2 regions of the Arthrobacter sp. 05T420 genome follow, and region 1 is predicted to be linked to the other one. Evidence: riboswitches for the same ligand, from Rfam matches in the RefSeq annotation. Region 1 holds a riboswitch; the other holds the start of a gene.
The links. A riboswitch is a leader RNA that binds a small molecule or an ion and turns the genes downstream of it on or off. The one in region 1 is predicted to bind S-adenosylmethionine.

Region 2: another riboswitch for S-adenosylmethionine. It lies ahead of AC1DEM_RS02160 (aminotransferase class V-fold PLP-dependent enzyme); the one in region 1 lies ahead of AC1DEM_RS19400 (DUF1737 domain-containing protein).

What each region holds. Positions count from the first base shown of each region.
Region 1 covers NZ_JBFTLG010000022.1:84,285-91,804, reverse strand. The annotation lists gene AC1DEM_RS19410 (hypothetical protein) at 589-825, shown strand; gene AC1DEM_RS19405 (ATP-grasp domain-containing protein) at 871-1,827, opposite strand; SAM riboswitch class IV at 2,188-2,303, shown strand; gene AC1DEM_RS19400 (DUF1737 domain-containing protein) at 2,424-2,672, shown strand; gene AC1DEM_RS19395 (rhodanese-like domain-containing protein) at 2,669-3,079, shown strand; gene AC1DEM_RS19390 (O-succinylhomoserine sulfhydrylase) at 3,079-4,287, shown strand; gene AC1DEM_RS19385 (glutamate--cysteine ligase 2) at 4,334-5,533, opposite strand; gene AC1DEM_RS19380 (UDP-N-acetylglucosamine 1-carboxyvinyltransferase) at 5,655-7,178, opposite strand; gene AC1DEM_RS19375 (energy-coupling factor transporter transmembrane component T family protein) at 7,353-7,520, opposite strand, start outside.
Region 2 covers NZ_JBFTLG010000001.1:463,543-471,062, forward strand. The annotation lists gene AC1DEM_RS02145 (metal-dependent transcriptional regulator) at 1-6, opposite strand, end outside; gene AC1DEM_RS02150 (Nramp family divalent metal transporter) at 23-1,309, opposite strand; gene AC1DEM_RS02155 (class I SAM-dependent methyltransferase) at 1,443-2,204, opposite strand; gene AC1DEM_RS02160 (aminotransferase class V-fold PLP-dependent enzyme) at 2,274-3,692, opposite strand; SAM riboswitch class IV at 3,728-3,841, opposite strand; gene AC1DEM_RS02165 (glutamyl-tRNA reductase) at 3,919-5,412, opposite strand; gene hisN (histidinol-phosphatase) at 5,510-6,322, opposite strand; gene rsgA (ribosome small subunit-dependent GTPase A) at 6,400-7,515, opposite strand; gene aroA (3-phosphoshikimate 1-carboxyvinyltransferase) at 7,499-7,520, opposite strand, start outside.

The DNA.
Region 1 (7,520 bases):
GAAACCCCAGCCAACCGGCTGAACCAGCTGCTGCACGCAGCCTAACCCCCTGCGTTGCTCCCACTGATTGACTTTGCCTGCCCCGGACGGGCCGTAAGTGACCCCGCGTTGGTTTTTTGGTTTCGCAGGGCGCGCTGCAGGAAGGCCTGAAGACCCTGTCCGCCACAGTGGCTAGGTGGGACGATCCATCCATGAGCGTGAGCCAGGAACCTTCCGCGCAGAACAGAGCGCGCGGCGCGGCGGCCAAGAGTTTTCCGGAGACACCGGCACCGACCACCCGGCAGTTGAGGACTTTTGATCAGCAGCGCCGGGCAGCTGAATTGAAAATCGAGCAAGTCCTGCAGGGGCCCCGGCATAGACGCGAACCGCACGGCGGGGCGCGGGGGCCCTCGCCGTTCTGTCGTTAGGGCACATGGTTGACGGGCCGGCTCCCGGAGGAGCTGACCCCGCAACAGCCGGCGGTGCGGGATCCTGCTTGGCCCAAAGCTGTCCGGAACCGCGGAAGTGGCCCTGGGCCACATGCCGCACGGCTGCCGCAGGTTTCGGCAGAAGTCAGGGAATCGCCCTAGCGTTATGAACGGCAGTCCAATGGATCAGGCAACCCTTGTTGGCATCGCATTCGGCTATGTTGTTACCCTCGTCACCGTTTTCATATTGTGTTTGCCCCTTATTTTCGGATTAGTGCTGCTCATGCTCCTGGCAGGTACCGTGCGGCTGATCCTCTTCCTGGCGACGGCACTGACCGTTGGGCTGATCGGCTTGTTCAGGAGCCAGGCCGGCAGCCCGCGCCGGCCTGGACATGGGTCTCATCTCATCACGCACTGACCGGACCATGGTCGGGGGCGGGGCCGGGGCCAGGCGTGCTGGTCCTCACCCCAGGGCGTCCGCGGGAATTGCCGGGCACCGCCGGAACGAGGCGGGGTTGAACGCCGGGAGCATGAAGGTTGCCAGTACGGCGTCGAGCATTTCCGGGGCCCACGTACTGTTCTCCCCGAGGGTCGCGCAGACTCCCAGCACCACAGGGGTTCCGTCCGCGCGGCGGCGGATCTGGACCTGGACTGGCCCGGTCAGCCCGAGCGTGCGGACGGCGGCCAGGCCCAGCTTCCGTACGTCCCCGGCCTCGCTGGCGGGCACCCTGCGACTTACCTCGTCGCTGCCGGCGCGTCCATACGGAGTCCTGGTCTTCTCCAGGACCACCGCCACTGGCGCCATCGCGTTGCGTGCCGGGGTGCCGAACACCAGACAGACATAGTCGGCGCCCGGGATGAACTCCTGGACAAGCTGCCCCGCGGGCATGTTCTTCCAGGTGACGGAGGCCGTTCCGGCCAGCACGTGGACCCCACGGGAGCCTTCGAAGACCCGCGGCTTGACCACCACGGGACCGCTGAGGCCGGCTAGGGATGCCGGCGCGGCAGCGAGGTCGCCCGGAACGCCGAACCGGGGCACCGGAATGCCGGCTGCCTGCAACGCCCAGGTGGTAAACAGGTTGTCGTTGGCGAGCGCCACCGCGGCAGGGTCGCCCACGATGATCCGCACGTCCTGGGCGAATCCGGCACGGGCTGCGGCCAGGACCGGAAGTTCCACGGTGAGGGTCGGAATGATGACGTTGATGGCTTCGCGATCCACCAGCCGGCGCAGGTCCAGGATCATGTCCGGGTCCGTCGCGGGCAAGAGCCTGGCCGCGGCTGCGGAGGGAGCAGCCTCCGCCTGGCGAGTGTCGGCGCGGGCATCGGAGCCCAGATACGGAAGGCCGCGGGCTTCGAGTTGGGCCGCGACCGTACGGCCGGCGGCGCTTGCTATCCCGGTAACCAGTATGCGCGGGCCCACAATTGCTCCATTCCGCCGTCACCGGCGGGGCCGCTGCTGCGGCTCCGACGGTTCCGGCCACCGATTCATAGGCTTGTTGACGGACGACTCGATTTACGGACTGCTGATTTACGCACTGCTGATTGACGGACTGCCCGGATCTGCCGCAACTCGCGCCGACACGCAGGACCATTCCCCTAGTAGACGGCGAATCGTCCGCGCACACACGAGTGGGCAATACCCGAAGTTGGAGCCCGCTACTACTTGCCTGAGGCACGCATACGGTCCGCCGGCCGGCACAGGCTGTTGCGCGTGGCCCGGTTACGGAACATGACGACGGCGGCCGTGCGGGCCGGCGTCGTTGGTGTTACGTTTTTGGGGAGTAATGAGAACCGGCGCCAAGCCCTGACTGGCCGGTCGGCAACCCTCCCTTTTCGCGGCGGGGTGCCTCAGGTGAATACTCGGCATATCGACCATTCGAGCTGCAAGCGTGAAAGAGGAGATCCGTCGTGCCCGACACGTCAACACCCGCTGTACCCGAAATACTCAGTTCATCAGCCGCCCCAGACACAGCCACCCGTGCAGCAACCAGCGCGGCCCCCGCCGGCGAGGAAAGGCTGGCCTACCGCCTGTTCACCGGTGCGGATGACCGCGCCTTTTGTGAGCGCGTGTCGGCCGCATTGGCCGAGGGCTACGTCCTGCATGGAAGCCCCGCCGCCAGCTTCAACGGCAGCACCGTGATCGTGGCGCAGGCGCTGGTGCTGCCGGCTGCCATTGCGAGCGCGGACGCCGCCGTGGCCAATGCGGTTGATGAGCTCGACGCCGACGAGTTTGACGCTGTTGGGGCATTCGAGGGGCACGCATGAGCTACGCAGGAGACCTCAGCCCTACTGAGGCGTGGGCCAAGCTTGAGGCGGGAGCCATTCTGGTGGATGTCCGGACCGAGGGCGAATGGGCCCACATCGGCATCCCGGACACCAAGTCCGCAGAAAATGATCCGCTCTTCATCCAGTGGAACCTTGCCGGCGGCACGCCGAATCCGCACTTCGTGGAACAGCTAAAGCGGCAAGCACCGGAGGACACCGCCGTCGAACTGGTGTTCCTGTGCCGCTCCGGTGCCCGGTCGATCGCCGCCGCGACGGCCGCGACGGCCGCCGGCTACACCTCGTACAACGTTCTTGAGGGCTTCGAAGGCGAGACCGACCGCTTTGGCCAACGCACCGTCAACGGCTGGAAGAACCGCGGCCTGCCCACCAACCTCGGAAAAATCTAGTGACTTTCAATCCCGACGCCTCCGGCTGGGCCGCCGACACCCAGGCTGTCCGCGGCGGCCTGGACCGCACCGGCTTCCAGGAAACCACCGAGCCAATCTTCCTCAACTCAGGATTCGTCTACGAGTCCGCGGCCGCCGCCGAGCGCGCCTTCACTGGGGAGGACGAGCGCTTCGTCTACTCCCGCTACGGCAACCCTTCCGTCGCGACGTTCCAGGAGCGGCTCCGGCTGCTCGAGGGAACCGAGGCATGTTTTGCGACGGCGTCCGGCATGTCAGCCGTCTTCACTGCCCTGGGCGCGCTGTTGGCTGCCGGCGACCGCGTGGTCGCAGCCCGCTCACTGTTCGGCTCCTGTTTCGTGATCCTCAACGAGATCCTGCCGCGCTGGGGTGTGGAGACGGTCTTCGTGGACGGACCGGACCTGGAGCAGTGGCAGGTTGCGCTGTCCGAGCCGACCACGGCGGTGTTCTTCGAGTCGCCGTCGAACCCCATGCAGGAAATCGTGGACATCGCCGCCGTGAGCGAACTGGCGCATGCCGCCGGCGCCACGGTGGTGGTCGACAACGTCTTCGCCACCCCGCTGCTGCAGCGTTGCGGAGACCTCGGCGCGGACGTGGTGGTGTACTCCGGCACCAAGCACATCGACGGCCAGGGCAGGGTCCTGGGCGGCGCCATCCTGGGCACCAAGGAATTCATTGACGGGCCCGTCAGGCAGCTCATGCGGCACACCGGTCCGGCGCTCTCGGCCTTCAATGCCTGGGTGCTCACCAAGGGCCTGGAGACCATGGCCCTGCGCGTCAACCATTCCTCGGCCTCTGCCCTGCGGCTGGCGGAATGGCTTGAGGGACAGCCGGCGGTCAGTTGGGTCAAGTACCCGCTGCTGCCGTCCCACCCGCAGTACCCCCTCGCGGTGAAGCAGATGAAGGCCGGCGGGACCGTTCTCACGTTGGAGCTTTCGCCTTCGCCGGGACGCACTGCGAAGCAGGCCGCCTTCGCGCTGCTGGACGCGCTGCGGATCATCGATATCTCCAACAACCTTGGCGACGCCAAGACGCTCATCACGCACCCGGCCACCACCACGCACCGCGCGATGGGCCCGGAAGGCCGTGCGGCGATCGGGCTCAGCGACGGCGTGGTCCGACTTTCGGTGGGCCTGGAGGACGTCGAGGACTTGATCCGCGACCTCGGCCAGGCGCTCAAACAGGTCTAGCGCTCAGGGCCAGTCTTCAAGCAGATCTGGCGCTGCCGGCTCCCCGTCAGCCCCGGCGAACCCTGCCCAGGGGCGATCCCTCGTCGGCCCGTACCTTGGTGGCGGTACCCGGCGCGGCCCCCTGGGTGGTCAGTTCGACGGCCCGTTCGACGACGGCGGGCAGTCCGCCCGCCCGGAACGGCCCGCGCTGCAGCTGCGAACCGGTGCCCTCCGCCAGGATCCGCTCGACGCCCGCGCGCACCAGATCCAGCTCGCCCTGCTCCTCGAGCACCGGGGCCACGAAATCCACCAGTGCCCTGACCACGTCCGCGGCCGGGGCAGGGGTGAAGGTTCCAAAGTCCAGGAGCTCCCCGCGCAGTCCGCAGTTGCTGGCCTGCCAGGCGGCCATCCGCAGCAGCAGTGTGGGCACCGGTGCGGGGTCGACGCCGTCGTTCCACTCCCGCACCGCCGATTCCACGAGGGCGCGCACCAGGACGGCAATCAGGGCAGCGTCCTCGGCCCGCAGGCACACATCGGCGACCCGGATCTCCACGGTGGGATGCTGCCGGCACAGCCGCGCGTCGAAATAGACCATCCCCTCATCCATCAGGACGCCGCTTTGCACCAGCCGGGTCACCACCCGGCGGTAGACGGGCAGGCTGCCGAAGATCATTGTGGGACCGGACCCCGGCCAGCGGTTCCACGCCTGGGTGCGGTAGCTTTCGAATCCGGTCTCGGCCCCGTTCCAGAACGGGGAATTCGCGCTGATTGCAATCAGCACCGCAAGCTTGTCGCGGATCCGGTCCATCACGGCCACGCCCTCCTCCGGGGACTCCACATAGGTGTGGACGTGGAGGCCGCAGGTCAGTTGGTTCCGGACGGTGAGCCCGAAGCGTTGCTGCATGGTCATGTAGCGTGGATTCGGCGTCAGGTGCGTCGCGGAGCCTTGGGGCGACGTGGCCAGGGCTGCGACGCGGCCGCCGTGAGCCCGCGCGGCCTGGTCCGCCAGGGTCCGGCCCCGCCTGAGCTGCCGGAGCAGCTCCGTGTACTCAAGGCACGGATGCGTCTGGGTCTCGATCTGCTCGAGCTTGAGCTCGTAGCTGAAGTCTGCGCCCTCGTGGACCGGTTTCTCTGTCGCGTGAATCCTGGCGGTGTCCGGTTCCTTCGGCGGCACCAGGTTGGGCAACATCAGGTCGGCGAGGGCAAGCAACATCCCCGATTCGGGGTCCACTATCAGCAGTTCTTCCTCCACGCCGAACGTGCGCATGAATCTATTGTGCGTCAGGATCGGCAGAAACGCCCCTACACCGACGCGGGGTCACTCCACGCCCATCCCACGCCTTCGGATGGGCGTGGAGTGACCCCGCGTCGCTTGGGCCGGTCTGGAATCAGTCTTGGAAATACTCAATCTTCGCGCCGATGGTGTTGAGCCGTTCGGCCAGATCCTCATAGCCGCGCTCAATGACATAAATGTTGCGCAGCTCCGAGACCCCGCGGGCGGCCAGCATGGCCAGCAGCAGGCAGGCTGCGGGGCGGAGGGCCGGCGGGCAGCCCACCTCGGCGGCACGCCACTTGGTGGGGCCGTTGACATAAATCCGGTGGGGATCGAGCAGCTGGACCTGGGCGCCCAGTTTGTTCAGTTCCGTCAGGTAGATGGCCCGGTTCTCGTAGACCCAGTCATGGATCATGGTCTGGCCGTGGGCGTTGGCCGCGATCACCGCGAAGAAGGGCAGGTTGTCGATGTTCAGGCCGGGGAAAGGCATGGGGTGGATTTTGTCCTCCGGCGCCCGCAGTTCCGAGGGCTTGGTGGTGACGTCCACCAGGCGGGTGCGGCCGTTGCGGGCAAAGTATTCCCCGGAGACCTCGAGCCGCTGGCCCATCTGCTCGAGCGTGGCGAGTTCGATTTCCATGAACTCGATCGGGACCCGGCGGATGGTGACTTCCGAGTTCGTCACGATGCCGGCGGTGATGAGACTCATCGCCTCGATCGGGTCCTCGGACGGGAAGTATTCGACGTCGGCGTCGATCGACGGGCAGCCGGTGATCTCCAGCGTGGTGGTGCCAACCCCCGCGATTTCCACCCCGAGCATCTGCAGGTAGAAGCAGAGATCCTGCACCATGTAGTTGGGGCTGGCGTTGCGGATGATGGTGGTGCCGCGGCGGTGGGCTGCGGCCATGATGGCGTTCTCGGTCACCGTGTCGCCGCGTTCGCTCAGCACGAAGGAGCGGTCATGGGCGTCCGACGGCGGTGCCTGCACCGCGTAGAACCCGGACTTCGCCTCCACGCTCAGGCCGAACTGCCGCAGTGCCTGCATGTGCGGCTGCACGGTGCGCGTGCCAAGGTCGCAGCCGCCGGCGTATGGCAGCCGGTAGGTGTCGGTCTCGTCCAGCAGCGGCCCCAGGAGCATGATGACGCTGCGGGTCCGGCGGGCCGCCTCCACATCCATGGATGCCAGGTCCAGGACCGCGGGGCGGCGGATCTGGAGGTCGTTTGCGTTGAGCCACGTGCATTCGACGCCGATGCTGGTCAGCACCTCCACGATCCGGTTGACTTCCTCGATCCGGGCCAGCCGGCGCAGGGTGGTGGTGCCGCGGTTGATGAGGCTGGCGCACAACAGCGCGACGCCGGCATTCTTGCTGCTGTTGACGTCCACCGCACCGGCCAGCGTGCGGCCGCCCTCGACCCGGAGGTGGGTCATCTGGGGCCGGCCCACCTTGACGATGCTGTGCCCGACGATCGCCTCCAGTCGCTGGATCATCTTCAGGCTCAGGTTCTGCTTTCCCTGTTCCATCCGGGCGATGGCGCTCTGGCTGGTGCCGAGCTCGGCGGCGAGTTGTCCCTGAGTCCAGCCTTTCGCCCCGCGGGCTTCGCGGAGCAGGAGGCCTACATGTTCAGCAGTCGGTTGAGTCATGTCCCGAAAATATCACGGATGATTTATTAACCCCCGGCATTCCGGCCGGATTGCCGTTAATCTCACAGGGATACCCGCATCATGCGATAACCCGCGCACTGCGGTGCACGGTGGCGCTTGAATCAGTAGTGCCGTCAATGGCTTCGCCAGTGGCGCCGGCGGTTGCGGCGACGCCTACTGGTGCGTGAGGAAGACAAGGTTCCAGCTGCCCGCCACAAGGGCCGCGGCGGCGGCTGCTGCCGCGATGCCGAGCCCGCCCAGCAGCACCCAGGCGTCAAGCCCACTGAAAGTAGACGGCCTGGCCCAGGTCCGCGCGGCGCCGCCGAAGCCGCGGGCCTCCAT
Region 2 (7,520 bases), on a different contig from region 1:
CTTCACAGACCTAAGCCTACCGTCAGCTTCCTCGGGAGAAAGTGAGCCACAGCAGCACCACATTAAGTGCCACGACGAGCACCACGCTGATGATGGCTGCGATGCGGAGGGCCAGGCCGTCGGCAAACCGGCCCATCAGGGCCTTGCTGCTGGTCAGTACCACCAGCGGGACGAGGACAAAGGGAATCCCGAAGCTGAGGACCACCTGGCTCAAGACGAGCGCCCAGGTGGGGTCGAAGCCGACCGCCAGCAGCACAACGGCCGGAATCAGGGTCACCACGCGCCGGGCCATGACAGGAATCTTGATCTTGAGCAGGCCCTGCATGATGGTTCCGCCTGCATAGCAGCCCACCGAGGTCGAGGCCAGGCCGGACGCGAGCAGCCCGACTGCGAAGATCACACCGATGATGGGGCCGAGATTGGCGGTGATGGCGGCGTGCGCGCCCTCGATCGTCTCCGTGCCCTCTTCCCCGCCAAGGGTGGAAGCGGCAAGGAGCAGCATGCCGATGTTGACCAGCCCGGCGATCGCCAGCGCGGCCACGACGTCGAACCGGGTAGCCCTGACCAGGCGCGCGACGGCCGCCGGTGGAACATGCAGGTGTTCGTCTGGGCGGTGCCGGTCCCGGGACAGGGCCGAATGGACGTAGATGGCGTGCGGCATGACGGTAGCGCCGAGCATGCTGGCGGCCAGCAGCACAGTCTCCGGACCCTGGAAGCCGGGCACCAGCCCGGCCAGGGCGGCGCGCGGATCCGGCGGGCTGATGAACAGCCCGGCCAGGAAACCGATGGTGATGATGCCGAGCAGGAACATGATGATGAATTCGAAGGGCCGCTGTTTCTGTCGGGCCTGCACCGCGAGCAGGAGCATCGACACCGCACCGACAATCACGGCGCCAAGGGGGAGGGGGAGTCCGAAAAGCAGGTACAGGGCGATTGCCCCGCCCACCACCTCGGCGAGGTCGGTAGCGGCGGCCACGACTTCGGCCTGCAGCCAGAAGGCGCGACGCCAGAACGGTTTGAGCCGCTCGCCGAGGATCTCCGGGAGGCTCTTTCCCGTGACGATCCCGAGCTTGGCGGACTGGTACTGGACTAGGACTGCCATGATGTTGGCGACCACGAGTACCCACACCAGCAGGTAGCCGTACTGTGCGCCTGCGGTCAGGTTGGCGGCCACGTTTCCGGGGTCCACGTAGGCGATCGACGCCACGAACGCCGGCCCCAGCAGGCCGATCAGGGCCCTGCGGGCACCCGGATGTTTATAGGTGCGCGCGTCCTGCGGCGACTGCTCGTGGCCCCTTACATCCAGCACTGCCAGCTCCCGTGAATGGCGCGTCTGCGTTGACGCGATGATCGGCACCGGCCGGAAAAGCGCCCGGTTCAAAGTTTCGCATGCCTACAAGCGACTATTAGGCATACCGAAACAATATGCCCCGGCCGGGGCCTTACGCAATCCGGAAGGCCCGCCACGTCTGGGTCAGGTAGGGCAGCCGCAGCACTGCGCCTGGGGCATGGCCCAGATGCTCGTGCAGGTACCAGTCGAGGTTGGACATTACTTTGGCCCGGGTGGAATCCGATGCCGCGAGGTAGTAGCTGCGGGACTTTGTCAGCTCCTGGATGTCCGCCGTGGTGACCGAATCCTCCCACCGGGTCAGGTGGCTCTCCAGCCCGGTGAACTCGGAACCCACGGGCGGGCGGAAGTGCGGTTTGTGGACGTCCCCGGCGTGCATGATGCGCGAGAGCCGGTGCACCCAGGGCGCAGCGGTGTCCAGTTGGTTCCAGATCAGGCCCAGCACACCGTGCGGCCGCAGGATCCGGGCAATCTCGGTGCTCGCCAGGCGGGGATCGCACCAGTGCCATGCCTGGGCGACCGTGACGAGATCGAACGTCTCCGGCGGCAGGCCCGTGTCCTCGGCGCTGCCCTCGATGGCGGTGACCTCCGGCAGGGTGCGGCGCAACTGCTCCAGCATGTCGGCCGAGGGATCAATGGCCACCGTATGCAGGCCGCGGGCCGCCAGAAGCGCAGTGAACTTGCCGGTGCCGGCGCCGATGTCCGCGGCATCCTTGGCCCCCGCCGGGATCAGCCAGTCGGCCGACTCCTGCGGATACCCCGGGCGGACGCGTTCGTAGTGCTCGCCGCCGTCCTGGAAACTTTGGCCGAGTTCCTGGCGCCGCTCACTGTGGAGCTTGGGCCCGCCGCTTGCCACGTGCGCTCTCCTTCGGGAAGGTACTGCTGGTTTCAGATACCTTTCGAATTTACCGCACGGGCGCCGTGCCTAGTCCTCCGTGCAGGGCGCGGCACCGGCGGTGCCCGGGGTGTTCGGGGCCCAGTGGGGGTAGCTGCGGGTATCGTTGGCCGGCACCCAGCGGCCGGCGTCCACCACGTAGTCCCAGCCGAGTCCGTTCTGCCGCAACTGCTGCAGGCCGGCCAGCAGGCGCTCGGCATCCTCCAGCCGTGAGCCGAGGCCGAAGCTGGCCCGCAAGGAGCCGGCGGGCAGGCCGAGCCGCTTGAGCAGCGGGTGGGCGCAGAAGCGCCCGTCGCGCAGGCCAATGCCGTGTTCGGCCGACAGGTAGGCGGCCACCAGCCCGGCGTCGTAGCCTTCCACGGAAAAGTTTACGACACCGATGGTGCCGGTGCCCGGCAAGTCGCCTCCGGGGGAAGAAGGGGTGGACGAATCGGCAAAAATCCGGTGCACGGTCACGCCGTCGATGCCCTGCAGGCCCTCGACGAGGAAGGACCGGATGGCGTCCTCGTGGGCCTGCCACTGTTCCGGGTCCAGGGCTGCGATCACCTGGGTGGCGCGGGCCAGCGCGGCCGCACCGAGGACGTTCGGCGAGCCGCCCTCGTGCCGGGCGGGTCCGGTGGTCCAGCTGACGGAGTCGAGCCGGGCGTCGCGGACCGCGCCGCCGCCGGCCAGGTGCGGGGTGCCGGCGTCGAGCCAGTCCGTCCGGCCCACCAGCACGCCGGTGCCGAACGGGGCGTACAGCTTGTGCCCCGAGAAGGCGAGGTAGTCGACGTCGTCCGCGGTGATGTCGATCCGCCGGTGCGGGGCCAGCTGTGCGGCGTCGACAACGATCCTGGCGCCGTACTCGTGCGCCAGGGCGGCGAGGGTCCGGATCGGCAGGATTTCCCCCGTGACATTGGAAGCGCCGGTGACGGCCAGCAGGCTGACGCCGCCGCGCGCGAGCTCGTCCCGCAGGCGGTCCACGGTGGCCGCAAGGGTGGGGGCAGCGACGACGCTGCGGTGCGGGACACTCTGCCAGGGCAGGAGGTTGGCGTGGTGCTCGATGTCGAGATACAGGACCTCGCCCGTGGGCCGGCCGTCACGGAGCGGCAGGCAGCCGGCCAGCAGGTTCAGGGAATCGGTGGTGTTGCGGGTGAAGATCACGGAATCGTCCGCCCGGCCGCCCACGAAGTCCCGCACGATGTCCCGGGCATTCTCGTAGACGGACGTGCTGATCTGCGATGCGTAGCCGGCGCCGCGGTGCACGCTCGCGTAGTAAGGCAGGATTTCGTTCAAGTAGGCCGAGACCACGGACAGGGCCGGGGCGGAGGCGCCGTAGTCGAGGTTGGCGTAGCGGGCATGGCCGCCTGTGATCAGCGGGGCCTGGATTTCGGCCCCGGTGACGGCCGCCAGCGGGCGGCCCGCGAGGGCGTGAAATTCGGGGGCAGCGGGAAAAATGGCAGTTGTCATGGGACCTCACTCGACCAGGACCCCCACATCGTGGGAATCCGCGCTTGCCGGGTCCGTTCCGGACCGGCCAGGTCGTCACCCGGGGCACCCCACCGCGTCTGGAGGGTTGCCGGCCAGCAAACCGGGGTTTAGCGCTGGCACTCGTGACCTGCATCGAGCGTAGGACATACGCGCAGCCGGGGAAAAGGCGGTCACCGATTGTGAAGCGGATTGTTACGGACCAGGGCTACGGAGCCGCCGTGACACCATCCAAGGACGGCACTGTGACGCGGCGCGCCGGGCAGGCTCCCGGGCATCCGCCGCGCGGATCGGCCCCGCCGCACGCTCTCATCGCAGACTCCGCCTCCCTCAATTCCCAAGTCGGCCGCCTCAAGCCGACCACAGTGGCGGTCCCGGGGCTCCGGCCGCCAGCGGGCTGGACGCTGAGGCCGAACAGGGCTTCCAGCGCAGCCGCGTAGTCGTGCTGGCGGCCGTCCGTGGCCAGTTCCCTGGCGCGGACCGTGGGGAGGTGAAGCAGCCGGCGGACCAGCCGGCGCATCGCGAGGTTCACATCCTCTGCCTGGGCGCCGCGCCCATGTTGCTTCATGGTGCGCTCCACTTCGGCCTCGAGGACCTGCTGGACGTGCCGGCGCAGGGCCACGATGGCGGCGTCGACTGCGCGCAGTTCCTCTCGATCTTCGAAACGGTGCGCCGCCTGCCGGACCATTGTGCGGGCGAGGCGGAGCGCCTCGGAGTCCGCAGGGGGAGCCGCGGATCGCACTGAATCCAGGGTGATCAGTTCAATGCCCGGCAGATCCGCCACGTGGGGGTCGAAGTCATGGCTCAGAGCGAGATCGACGACGGTGAGGGCACGGCCACTGCCACCTCTCCACTGCGCCAGTTGGCCGGCAGCGATGCGCGTCTCCGTGCCGCTGCAGCCAATCAGTATGTCTGCCCGGGCAACAGCGGCGGGCAGCACCTGTGCCGTCAGCGCCGTGCCACCCCTGCTTGCCACAAAGGCCTCCGCGCGGCCGGATTGGGAGAAGACGGAAATGGTGGGGCATCGTTTGCTCCTGAGGATCTCCGCGACGCACGCGGCGTAGGAACCGGTGCCGAAGAGGACTACGGAAGCATCAGTCAGGGACGGGTACGCGACTCCGGCAGTGGCCAGTTCAAGGGCCACCGAGGCTATGGACCTGCTGGCGCTGCTGAGCGTGGTCCGCGCCCCCACGTCCCTGCCCGTGCGGGAGGCCTCCTGAAACAGCCGGACCAAAAGCCCGCTCGCAGTACCTGCGGCTTGTGCTTCAGCGAGGGCGCGGCGGACCTGGCCGGCGACTTGACGCTCACCCACCACAACGGAGTTCAGGCCGGCTGCAACGGCGAAGAGATGCTCCGCCGCGGACGCGCCAGACGAGTGTTCGAACAGGGACGCAAGCCGGACGGCGGGCAGGCCCGTGCAGAGGCGGACCGTACCCAGGGCAACGGTGCAGGCGGCATCTACATGGTCCCTGGACGCCACCTCGCAGTAGATCTCGAAGCGGCTGCAAGTGGACACGACCACGGCTCCGGACACGGCGGAACTGCTGGCGAGCAGATGTTGGCCCAGCTCCGAGGAGACGGCCTGGAGCCGGGCGGCGGACTCAATGTCCAGGTCCCGGTACTTCGCAACCAGGACCAGTAGAACCGGACCGACGCCGGCGTCGGGGGTTTCGGGATCCTTGGGGTGAACCGATCCAGACATGGCTGCCCTCCTGCCACTCGATGCCCGCTCCGCGCCTTGACGGCAGCGAAGCTGGGGACAGCGTCGTACAGCGGCCCTTGGGAATCCTTGAGGGGGCCTAGAGGAGGTCGTCGAGGTCGGGGTTGAGCCGCTTGAGGACTTCTGAGTGGAGGATGGAGTTGGTGGCGAGGGCGTTGCCGCCGAAGGGGCCGTCCTCGCCCTCGAGCGAGGTGAAGCGGCCGCCGGCCTCGGTAACGATCGGCACCAGGGCCGCCATGTCGTAGAGGTTCAGCTCAGGCTCGCAGGCGATGTCCACGGCACCCTCGGCAACGAGGCAGTAGGACCAGAAGTCGCCGTAGGCACGGGTGCGCCAGACTTCCTCGGTGAGGCCCAGGAACTCGTCCAGGTTCCCGCGCTGCTTCCAGCCGCCCAGGCTGGAGTAGGACAGCGAGGCGTCCTCGAGGTTGGAGACGTTGGAGACCTTCAGCCGTGTGGCGGCGGCGAGCGAGCGGCCTGTGTAGGCGCCCGCACCCTTGGCGGCCCACCAGCGTTTGCCCAGCGCCGGCGCGCTGACGACGCCGACCACCGGCTCGCCCTCATCGACGAGGGCGATCAGGGTGGCCCAGACCGGGACGCCGCGGACAAAGTTCTTGGTGCCATCGATCGGGTCAATGATCCAGCGGCGGGAGCCATGGCCAGAACTGCCGAATTCTTCGCCCAGGACCGCGTCGCGCGGCCGGGACCGGGAGAGCTGGCCACGGATGGCCTCCTCGGCGGACTTGTCGGCATCGGTGACGGGCGTCAGGTCCGGCTTCGTCTCGATCCGAAGGTCGAGCGCCTTGAAGCGGCTCATGGTCTGGGAGTCGACCGAATCTGCCAGGACATGGGCAAGGCGCAGGTCATCGTTGTAGCTTGAAGCGGGTTGGCTCATGGTTCCAAACTACCGGCAAACCGGGCTGCCGGGCGGGAGGCCGCGGCCCGGCGCCGCAGGTCCTACTGCGGGGCGGGCTAGGAGACGGTGCCCAGTTCCTTGGTTTCCTGCGCTTCCATCCGCGGGTCTGTGCCCAGCAGCCGGCGCAGGGACGCGAGCCTGGCGGGTCCGGAGGGCCCGGCATGCCCGGCGGCAACCCACTTGTCGACGCCGCAGTTGACGGCGGTGGCGTCGTGCTTGCAGCCGCGTTCGCAGTCGTCGGTGCCCGGTTCCAGGTCCGGGAAGGAGCGGAGGATCCGGTCCGGGTCCACATGGGCCAGCCCGAAGGACCGGATGCCGGGGGTGTCGATGATCCAGCTGCCGGCCGGGGCATCGTTGACTTTGAGCGCCAGCGCGGAGGATGACGTGTGCCGGCCGCGGCCCGTGACCGCGTTGACGCCTCCCGTGGCCCGCTCGGCCCCGGTCAGGGCGTTGACCATGGTGGACTTGCCGACGCCGGAATGGCCCAGCATCACGGTGACCTTGCCGTCGAGGTAGTTGCGCAGCTGGGACACCGCGTCCTTGTCGAGCCGGGCGGAGAGCCCGTCGTCGGAGCGGGCGTCGATGCCGGAAGCGGCGGAGTCTGCGGTCTTGGAGATGATGACGGGGAAATCGAGATGCTGGTAGTTGGACAACAGCTCGGCGGGATCCTTGACGTCGGCTTTGGTGACGAGCAGCAGCGGCTCGATGCCGGCGTCGTACGCGGCTACCAGCGCGCGGTCGATGAAGCCGGTCCGCGGCTCGGGATTGGCGGCGGCAACCACCACAACCAACTGGTCGGCGTTGGCCACCACGGCGCGTTCGATCGGGTCCGTGTCGTCGGCGCTGCGGCGCAGCAGGGTCTTGCGGTCCTGGATCTTGACCAGCCGCGCCAGGGTGTCGGGCTCGCCGGTGACGTCCCCCACCAGGGAGACGAAGTCGCCGGCAACCACGGGATTGCGGCGCAGCTCCCGGGCCCGGGCCGCAATGATCTTGCGTTCGTCGGCGGTCCCTTCGGCGACGACGGCGGTGTAGCGGCCGCGGTCCACGGTGATGATGCGTCCGGTGACGGCGTCGTCGTAACTGGGCCGGTCCTTGGTGCGGGGGCGGGTGCCCTTCTTGTTAGGACGGATCCGGACGTCGGACTCGTCCCAGGAATCAGTGCTGCGTGCCACCGGCG